DNA from 3 places in the Enterobacter sp. UPMP2061 genome. Region 2 is predicted to be linked to each of the others. Evidence: predicted binding sites of a transcription regulator. Region 2 holds the regulator's gene; each other region holds the start of a gene.

Region 1 (3,280 bases), on a different contig from region 2:
ACATTCAGTTTAAGTCTGTCGGGGCAGTAGATGACGTTCTGCAACACCAGATCGTTAACCGAGGCGTAGGAGTGTTTGTCTTCAGCGCGGATGTAGAACAGGTCTCCGCGCGTGATGCGGTAGGGGCGGTCGTTGAGGACGTGCAGGCCGTTGCCTCGCCATACCAGCACCAGCTCGCAAAACTCGTGGGTGTGCTCGGCAAAGACGTTTTGCGGGTAGCGGTCGGCCACCGCGACGGCCTGACTCGCGGAGGCAAAAAAATCACCTTTGCGAAGAATGAGCTGAGCAGCCACACCACAACCTCTACGGCGAATAACCGGACATTATTAGCCTTTTTGCAGCAAAAAAACGGTGACTGCCCTCGCGTTACTGAAGCAACGCGTCTTTCCCCTGACGAATATCGCGCGGCGACCAGTTAAACTCCCGGCGAAAAAGCGTCGAAAAGTGGTTACTGTCGCCGAATCCGCAGCGATAGGCGATATCGGTGACGCTTTCGTCGGTATGACGTAAAAGGTGCCGCGCTTTGATCAGGCGCAGACGGTTGAGGTAGCGCTGCGGCGTCAGCCCGGTATGCTGCTTGAGCTGACGATGCAGCGTGCGCAGCGAGAGCGAAAAGTCATCCGCCAGCGTTTCCCAGCAGACATCTTCGGCAAAATGATCTTCCAGCCAGGCCATCAGCTGGTTCAGGCGCGCGTCGTTATTTTCCAGCCCTTCCACCAGGCTGCTGCGCCGCAGCAGCACCAGCAGCTGCATAAACAGCAGCTCGCGGGTAGCAATGGCGTGCGTCTCCTGTCCATCCTCGCTCTGCTCCATCTGGCTCACCAGCTGACGCACCTGCTGCAACGTGGACTGATTCACCCGCCAGTGCGAGGGGTAGTGACCGTCCTTCTCCTGCGGCAACAGCTGATTCAGCCCGGAGAGAAACTGGAACGCATCCGGAGAACGATAGAGCACATTGGTCAGGCAAAGGTTGTCGGTATGTTCATACAGGTGCCTGTCGTGATCGCGCACGAAGCACACCGTACCGCCGCTGATGGTATACGGCTGACCGTTAAACACGTGGATGCCCGTTCCGTGCTCAACAATCACAATTTCATGAAAATCATGATGATGCTCCGGGAACGCAGCCTGAGGCAGCCGTGGCTCAATCGCGACCGGCGAAGCCCCCGAAGGAAAAAAATCGACGCTGTGCAGTACGGTCATAACGGCCCCCACCAATGAGAAAAGTTCTCAAAATAGTAATTAAGGCCTTCCACGCTCACCTTAAATTTTTGACAGCAAACCGCGCAAAAGCTGTCGGTTTTTCAAGAAACAGGCGGAAAGATCAGGAAATGCGGTCAGCGTCACACTGCCTGCAAACCCCGCCATTACTGGAAACTGTGAACTCCCTCACGTTCATCTTTGCTTTCTTGCCAGCGCGAGATTTGGGCTGTCAGTGGCGAGAAGGTGGCTATTTCTTCCCTTTCTTACACTCCTCGCTAATGACTTAAGAAAGGACCCGACCATGACTTTTCGCCATTGTGTGGCTGTCGATTTAGGCGCATCCAGCGGCCGTGTAATGCTCGCCACCTGGGACTGCGACCTGCACACCCTTACGCTTCGCGAAATGCACCGTTTCGCCAATTGTCTGCAAAAACAGGACGGTTTTGTTACCTGGGATATCGACGCCCTGGAAGCAGAGATCCGCACCGGACTTCACAACGTCTGCGAAGACGGTATTCGCATCGACAGTATCGGCATTGATACCTGGGGTGTGGATTACGTACTGCTGGACAGTCACGGCGAACGCGTCGGCCTGCCCGTCTCCTACCGCGACAGCCGCACCGATGGGCTAATGGCGCACGCCATCGCCCAGCTTGGCAAGGAGAACATCTATGGTCGCAGCGGCATTCAGTTTCTGCCGTTTAACACGCTGTATCAGCTGCGCGCGCTGGTTGAGCAACAGCCAGAGCTGGTCGAAAAGGTGGCGCATGCGCTGCTGATCCCGGACTACTTAAGCTACCGTCTGACCGGCAACATGAACTGGGAATACACCAACGCCACCACCACGCAGCTGGTTAACATCAACACCGATAACTGGGATGAACATCTGCTGGCCTGGACGGGCGCCTCGCCGTCCTGGTTCGGCGCGCCAACCCATCCGGGCAATGTGATCGGCCACTGGCTTTGCCCGCAGGGGAATGAAATCCCTGTTGTCGCCGTCGCCAGTCACGACACCGCGAGCGCGGTCATTGCCTCGCCGCTCGCCGGCAAAGACGCGGCGTACCTCTCTTCCGGCACCTGGTCGCTGATGGGCTTTGAGAGCAAAACACCCTACACCAGCGATGCCGCACTGGCGGCGAACATCACTAACGAAGGTGGCGCCGAAGGGCGCTACCGGGTGCTGAAGAACATCATGGGCCTGTGGCTGCTCCAGCGGGTGCTGAAAGAGCAGAACATCACCGACCTGCCCGCGCTTATCGCGGAAACCGAAACGCTGAAGGCCTGCACCTTCCTGATTAACCCGAACGACGACCGCTTTATCAACCCGGCGCACATGAGCGCTGAAATCCAGGCCGCCTGTTTTGAAGTGGGGCAGCCGGTACCTTCCCGCCCCGCCGAGCTGGCGCGCTGCATTTTTGACAGTCTCGCCCTGCTCTATGCCGACATCCTGAGCGAGCTGGCCGACCTTCGCGGCAAACCGTTCACGCAGCTGCATATCGTGGGCGGCGGCTGCCAGAACCAGCTGCTGAACCAGCTCTGCGCGGATGCCTGCGGCATTACCGTGGTGGCAGGTCCGATTGAAGCCTCCACGCTCGGCAATATCGGCATTCAGCTGATGGCCCTGGACGAACTGTCCAACGTTGACGATTTCCGTTCGGTGGTGACGGCGAATAACAGCCTGACCACCTTCACCCCCCATCCCTGCCATGAAATTGCCCGCTACCGGGCGCAGTTTCAGCAAAAACGACTGACTAAGGAGCTTTGCGCATGACCACTCAACTTGAACAAGCCTGGGACCTGGCTAAACAGCGTTTCGCCGCCGTCGGCGTGGATGTCGAAGAGGCGCTGCGCCAGCTCGACCGTCTGCCCGTCTCCATGCACTGCTGGCAGGGTGATGACGTTGCTGGCTTTGAGAACCCGGGCGGTTCCCTGACGGGGGGTATTCAGGCCACGGGTAACTACCCGGGCAAAGCGCGCAACGCCACCGAACTGCGTGCGGATCTGGAGCTGGCGCTGAGCCTGATCCCCGGGCCAAAGCGCCTGAATCTGCACGCCATTTATCTCGAATCCGACGAGC
Region 2 (3,280 bases):
GTGCAGGGCCATTCCCATCAGGCTGGCGATGCTCAGCATCACACTGATCCGCGCGGCATTGCGCAGGGCGGAAGATTTCAGTGATAGATAGCTTTTGAGCGCGGGCAGCAGCGGCAGCCGTTTTTGCTTATCGGCCATCAGGTCCCGGGCATAAAGCGGGCGCTGGGTGCGTAACACCCGGGCGATGCGGCTGAAATGCCAGGCAGCAAATTGCCCGACCGGGTTATCCGCGTGCTGACGCGCAATCTTTTCCAGCGCGCCGAGCTGTTTGTCCATGTTAAAGCGCGTCGGATAGCGGTGATAGAGGATATCGTCAGCCAGCACCCGCAGGCGGGCTGCGACGGTCTGCGCGTTCCAGCGGATCACCGCTTCCGCATGGCTGCGCTCCACCAGCTTTTGCACCTCTTCCGGATTATGAAGGCTGACGGAGATATGCTCCTGCAAATCCAGCCCGACCTGGAAGGTTCGCAGCAGCCGCTTGTATTCATGATTTTTGTTGGCGGCAAGCATGTGCAACTGCTGATAGCACTGGCTGATCAGATCCACCACTTTTTGCTGGCGCGCCAGCAGCGGCGGCAGGGATTTTTCCGGGTCGGTATGTTGAGTGAGCAGGGTGTATTTTGCTTCACAGTATTCAGCAAGCTGCACGTAGAGCAGGCTCAGGGATTCGCGCAGCGGCTGTTCCCGCCACAGCCAGAACCAGAACCAGTTAAACAGCCCGTACCACAGCGTGCCGAGGGCGTAGATCAGCAATGGCTCCCACACCGGCATATTGCCCGCAAGGCTTAAGGTGAAGATGGCGGCAATCAGCGACGCGGGAAGCAGGCGGGCGTGCAGCGAGCTGATTTCGGCGGTGACGCCGAGCGTCATCGCCAGCACGGTCAGGATCAACGGCAGAGGAATGTCGCGGGCCAGTAAGAGTTGTACGGCAAGGCTACAGCCGGCAAACAGGCAGCCGCCAATAATCAGACGTTTAAAAAAGCGTTTATGCGGCGTATCCAGACCGGCAATGTTGCAGCAGGCGGGCACGAGGGAAAACAGCAGGCCTTGCTGAAGATGTCCGAGGATCAGGCCCACGGCCACGGGAAGACACAGCACCAGCGTTTGTCGTAGTGCGTAGTTAACTTCCGGGTGATAGATCAGCCTGCGCCACATGAGGAGTAGAGACAAAAACGGCGTGCCACCCTGCGGCGGCACGCCGTTTGACCGAAATTAACGGGTTCCGTAGACCACGATAGTTTTACCGTGGGCAGAGATCAGGTTCTGGTCTTCCAGCATCTTCAGGATACGGCCCACTGTTTCACGGGAGCAGCCGACGATCTGACCGATTTCCTGACGGGTAATTTTAATTTGCATACCGTCAGGGTGGGTCATGGCGTCTGGCTGTTTCGCCAGGTTCAACAGCGTCTGCGCGATACGACCGGTCACGTCCAGGAAGGCGAGGTTACCCACCTTCTCAGAGGTCACTTGCAGACGGCGTGCCATCTGGGAAGAAAGACGCATCAGGATGTCAGGGTTGACCTGAATCAGCTGACGGAATTTCTTGTAAGAAATTTCAGCCACTTCACATGCTGTTTTTGCACGAACCCAGGCGCTACGTTCCTGGCCTTCTTCAAACAGGCCCAGTTCACCGATAAAATCGCCCTGGTTCAGATAAGAAAGGATCATCTCTTTCCCTTCTTCATCTTTGATCAGCACGGCCACCGAGCCTTTAACGATGTAATACAACGTTTCCGCTTTTTCACCCTGGTGAATCAGCGTGCTCTTTGATGGGTACTTATGAATGTGGCAATGAGACAAGAACCATTCGAGAGTCGGGTCTGTTTGCGGTTTGCCAAGCACCATGCGCTGTTATCCTCTGTTATAAGCTGTCACCAGAGTCATAAGATGCATCCGGACTCTGGGGTTGCAATCGAATTCTTACCCATACCTGGGAAGTCGGCTGTCGTAACGTTTCGCAGCCAGTAAAGTTTGATGTCCTCTGCATACATGTGTAACGTCAATGTATTACTGTAGCATCCAGAGTGTTTTAGCATAGCTTTCGCCGCGTGTCTCCTGGTGTCTCGCTTCAGCATGACGCAGGTCGCCTTCCGTTGCGAGAAATGTAACGTACACGTAATCTGTCATAAAAAATGCAACGTTGGAGTGAGTGAATATGCAAGCGCGTGTGAAATGGGTTGAAGGGTTAACGTTCCTGGGCGAGTCTGCTTCTGGGCACCAGGTTTTGATGGATGGCAACTCCGGCGATAAAGCGCCAAGCCCAATGGAAATGGTGCTGATGGCGGCGGGGGGATGCAGCGCGATCGACGTGGTGTCGATCCTGCAAAAAGGCCGTCATGACGTGACCGATTGTGAAGTGAAGCTGACGTCAGAACGTCGCGAAGAGGCGCCACGCCTGTTCACGCATATTAATCTGCACTTTATCGTCACCGGCAAAGAACTGAAGGATGCGGCGGTCTCGCGTGCGGTTGACCTGTCTGCGGAGAAATACTGCTCTGTGGCGCTAATGCTGGAGAAAGCGGTAAAAATCACCCATTCGTATGAAGTGATCGCGGCTTAATTTTTTGGCGGGTGGCGCTGCGCTGACCCGCCCTACAAAAGCACGCCCGTAGGCCGGATAAGCGAAGCGCCATCCGGCAACAGGCGTCACGCGATCTGCTTTCCTTCCATCAGCCGCTGCACCAGCGGTGTCATGATCAGCTCCATTGCCAGCCCCATTTTTCCGCCCGGCACCACTAACGTATTCATGTGCGAAATAAACGAACCCTGTAGCATCGCCAGCAGCCAGGGGTAATCAATGCCTTCCAGGTTGCGGAAGTGGATCACCACAAAGCTCTCGTCCAGCGACGGGATGCTTTTTGCAGCGAACGGGTTGGAGGTGTCCACGGTGGGGACGCGCTGGAAGTTAATGTGGGTTCGGGAGAACTGCGGCGTCAGGAAGTTGATGTAATCTTCCATGGAGCGCACCACCGAGTCCATGACCGCCTCTCGCGAATGGCCGCGCTCGCTCATGTCACGCGTCAGCTTCTGGATCCACTCAAGGTTAACAATCGGCACCACCCCCACCAGCAAATCCACGTGGCGCGCCACGTCGTGCTGAGGCGTCACCACGCCGCCGTGCAATCCTTCGTAAAACAGCACGTCAGTCGGTTCCGGCAGCGGCTGCCAGGGCGTGAACGTGCCGGGGACCTGGTTCCAGGGCACGGCTTCATCGTAGGTGTGGAGATACTTGCGGGACTGCCCGGTACCGCTTTGCCCGTATTCACGGAAGGTTTGCTCC
Region 3 (3,280 bases), on a different contig from region 2:
GGCCTGGCGCGCGCCGAGCCGGACGAGGCGCTGGTACGCGCTGGTGATTGCCTCGACAAAGACAGGGTTTTGCGGCAGGTCGTCGCCAAAGATTTCATTTAGCGTCAGCAGGGCGCTAACGCGTTCTGCGTCGCTGCTGGTAGCGACAATGGCCTGAAACTTGTCGCTCAGCGGATCGCGTACGTCAATGGCGTTGCCCTGTTCGTCCGTACCGCTGACGTAGCGCATCCAGCCCGCCACCCCCAGCGCCAGTAATGGCCAGGCGGTGTTACGCTCAAGATGCACGCGGATCCCATCCAGCATGCGCTGAGGCAGCTTCTGGCTGCCGTCCATGGCGATTTGCCATGTACGATGCTGTAGGGCCGGGTTGGCGAAGCGGTCAAGCAGGCTGTCAGCATAGGCTGTCAGATCAACGTTGGTGATGCGCAGCGTAGGGGCCTGCTCATTCAGCATCAGCCTGCGGGCCGCCTCGCGGAAACTGTCGTCCTGCATACATTCATTTATGTGCGCGTAGCCGGCAAGGTAGCCCAGATACGCGAGGAAGGAGTGGCTGCCGTTCAGCATCCGCAGCTTCATCTGCTCCCAGGGCAGGACATCCTCAACCATCTGTACGCCTGCCACCTCCCACTCCGGACGCCCGGCGACAAAGTTATCTTCCACTACCCACTGAATGAACGGTTCACAGCTGATGGCGCAGGGATCTTCAACGCCAAGTTTCTGGGTGATTTCCGCGAGTGAGACGTCGGTGGCGGCGGGCACGATTCGGTCGACCATGGTACCAGGGAAGCTCACGTGCGCCTCGATCCATGCGGCCAGCTCTGCGGAACGCTTTCCGGCCATGCCGAGAACGGCATTTTTCACCACGTGGCCGTTGTCGGGAATATTGTCGCAGGAGAGCACGGTAAACGCCGGCAGGCCCCGCTCGCGGCGGCGATGAAGCGCTTCAACCAGAATACCCGGCGCGGAATGCGGCTCAGACGGGTGCTCGAGATCGTGCAGGATGCGGCTGTTCCGCATATCCAGTTTTCCCGTCGCCGGATCGATGCAGTAGCCTTTTTCGGTAATGGTGAGGGAGACAATTGCCACCTGCGGTTCGCAGAATTTCTCAATAATGGCTGCCAGCGAGTCGAGTTTGGCGTTCAGGCACTCTTTTACCGCACCGATAATAATGGGCTGATTGCCTTCGGCACCTTTCTCCAGCACGGTAAACAGATGATCCTGCGCCCGGAGCTGGCCCATAAGGACATCGCCGCTAAAGAGGCTAATCTCACAAATTCCCCAGTCGCCTCCTTTGGCATTCAGTACCCGGTTTGTTAACAACGCCTGATGCGCCCGGTGGAACGCGCCAAAACCGAAATGGACGATGCGGGAGCGTAACTGCTCGCGATCGTAGCGGGGCTGCTGGACATGAGCAGGAAGCGCGGTGGAGGCAATAGTCTTCATGTAATACACACCTGATTAACCATTAATTAACAATGCCAGTGTAAAGTTATATGACAACAAATTAAATTGGTAAGCCGTAAATATCCCTGTTATGTGAGTTTGATCAATCAATGCCGCGTGCTGTATTGACCACTTCGATTAAACATGTATGGTAGTCGTCATTGAAGTAACACATATTGGTATAACAACTTGAGAGGGTGGGGCAATGGAACAAACCTGGCGTTGGTACGGGCCGAACGATCCGGTTTCTCTTGATGATGTGCGTCAGGCTGGCGCAACGGGTGTGGTCACGGCGCTGCATCATATTCCGAACGGTCAGGTGTGGCCGGTAGAGGAAATCCAAAAGCGTCAGGCTCAGCTGGCAGAGAAGGGGTTAACCTGGTCTGTTGTGGAAAGTATTCCGGTTCACGAAGATATCAAAACCCACTCCGGTGAGTGTGATACCTGGATTGCGAATTATCAGCAGAGCATTCGTAACCTGGCAGCCTGTGGTATTGATACCGTCTGCTACAACTTTATGCCGATCCTGGACTGGACGCGTACCGACCTGGAATATGAAATGGCCGATGGTTCGAAGGCGCTGCGTTTCGATCAAATCGCTTTTGCGGCTTTCGAACTGCACATTCTGAAGCGTCCGGGGGCGGAAGCAGACTACACCGTCGAAGAGCAGCAGCAGGCGCTGGCGTGGTTCAATGCCGCCAGTGAAGCGGACATTGAGAAGCTGGTTCGCAATATCATCGCGGGCCTGCCGGGGGCGGAAGAGGGCTATACTCTCGATCAGTTCCGCGCGCGCCTGGCGGAATATGGCGATATCGATAAAAACCAGCTGCGTGAAAACATGGCGCACTTCCTGCGCGCTATTGTTCCGGTGGCAGAAGAAGTCGGCGTGCGGCTGGCGGTTCATCCGGACGATCCACCGCGTCCTATTCTTGGCCTGCCGCGTATCGTGTCGACCATTGAAGATATGCAGTGGCTGAAAGAGACGGTGGACAGCATCTACAACGGCTTTACCATGTGTACGGGCTCGTATGGCGTGCGGGCGGATAACGATCTGGTGCGGATGATCGAAACCTTCGGCGATCGCATTCATTTCACCCACCTGCGTGCAACCTGCCGTGAAGAGAACCCGAAAACCTTCCACGAAGCAGCCCATCTTGGCGGCGACGTGAACATGGTTGCGGTGGTGGATGCCATTCTCTCTGAAGAGGTACGTCGTAAGCAGGCGGGGGATGTGCGTCCTATCCCGTTCCGTCCGGATCACGGGCACCAGATGCTGGACGATCTGCGCAAGAAAACGAATCCAGGGTATTCGGCGATTGGCCGTCTGAAAGGGATGGCGGAAGTGCGCGGTATCGAGCTGGCGCTGAAAATGACGAAGTATCCTGAACTGCTGTAAAGGTTGTTGCCGGGTGGCGGCTGCGCCTTACCCGGCCTACAAAAACACAAAAACCGGCATCAGAGCCGGTTTTTTGTAGGCCCGGTAAGCGTAGCGCCACCGGGCGAAAAGCACGATCAGTCAGCACGACCCATATAGCGTTTTTCTTCGATATGGATACGGATTTTCTCGCCCGCTGACAGGTACTCTGGTACCTGTACGACCAGACCGGTAGTCAGGGTAGCCGGTTTGTTACGCGCACTTGCAGACGCGCCTTTGATGCCCGGCGCCGTTTCAACAATTTCCAGATCAACGGTCTGCGGCAGCTCCAGCGCCAGCAGCACGCCATCCCAGGTCAGCACCTGCATGTCCGGCATTCCACCTTCTGGAATAAACAGCAGCTCTTCTTCGATCTGATCTTTAGTGAAGATATACGGGGTGTAATCTTCTTTATCCATGAAC

Evidence for each region. Region 2 encodes CRP, which controls carbon source genes, mostly activating them, when cyclic AMP is high. Its sites were predicted from a motif close to ATGTGANNNNNNTCACAT; they were not measured.
Region 1: the regulator CRP is predicted to act here: its motif matches at 1,332-1,349, upstream of rhaS (HTH-type transcriptional activator RhaS).
Region 3: the regulator CRP is predicted to act here: its motif matches at 1,535-1,552, upstream of ACWKXX_RS07140 (mannitol dehydrogenase family protein).

What each region holds. Positions count from the first base shown of each region.
Region 1 is NZ_JBSKJP010000012.1:52,324-55,603, forward strand. Features, by position in the region: gene rhaR (HTH-type transcriptional activator RhaR) at 1-293, opposite strand, end outside; gene rhaS (HTH-type transcriptional activator RhaS) at 367-1,203, opposite strand; gene rhaB (rhamnulokinase) at 1,505-2,974, shown strand; gene rhaA (L-rhamnose isomerase) at 2,971-3,280, shown strand, end outside.
Region 2 is NZ_JBSKJP010000008.1:22,267-25,546, reverse strand. Features, by position in the region: gene ACWKXX_RS15565 (YccS/YhfK family putative transporter) at 1-1,155, opposite strand, end outside; gene crp (cAMP-activated global transcriptional regulator CRP) at 1,213-1,845, opposite strand; gene ACWKXX_RS15555 (OsmC family protein) at 2,156-2,560, shown strand; gene ACWKXX_RS15550 (phosphoribulokinase) at 2,647-3,280, opposite strand, start outside.
Region 3 is NZ_JBSKJP010000002.1:340,263-343,542, forward strand. Features, by position in the region: gene ACWKXX_RS07140 (mannitol dehydrogenase family protein) at 1-1,443, opposite strand, end outside; gene uxuA (mannonate dehydratase) at 1,649-2,839, shown strand; gene yeiP (elongation factor P-like protein YeiP) at 2,956-3,280, opposite strand, start outside.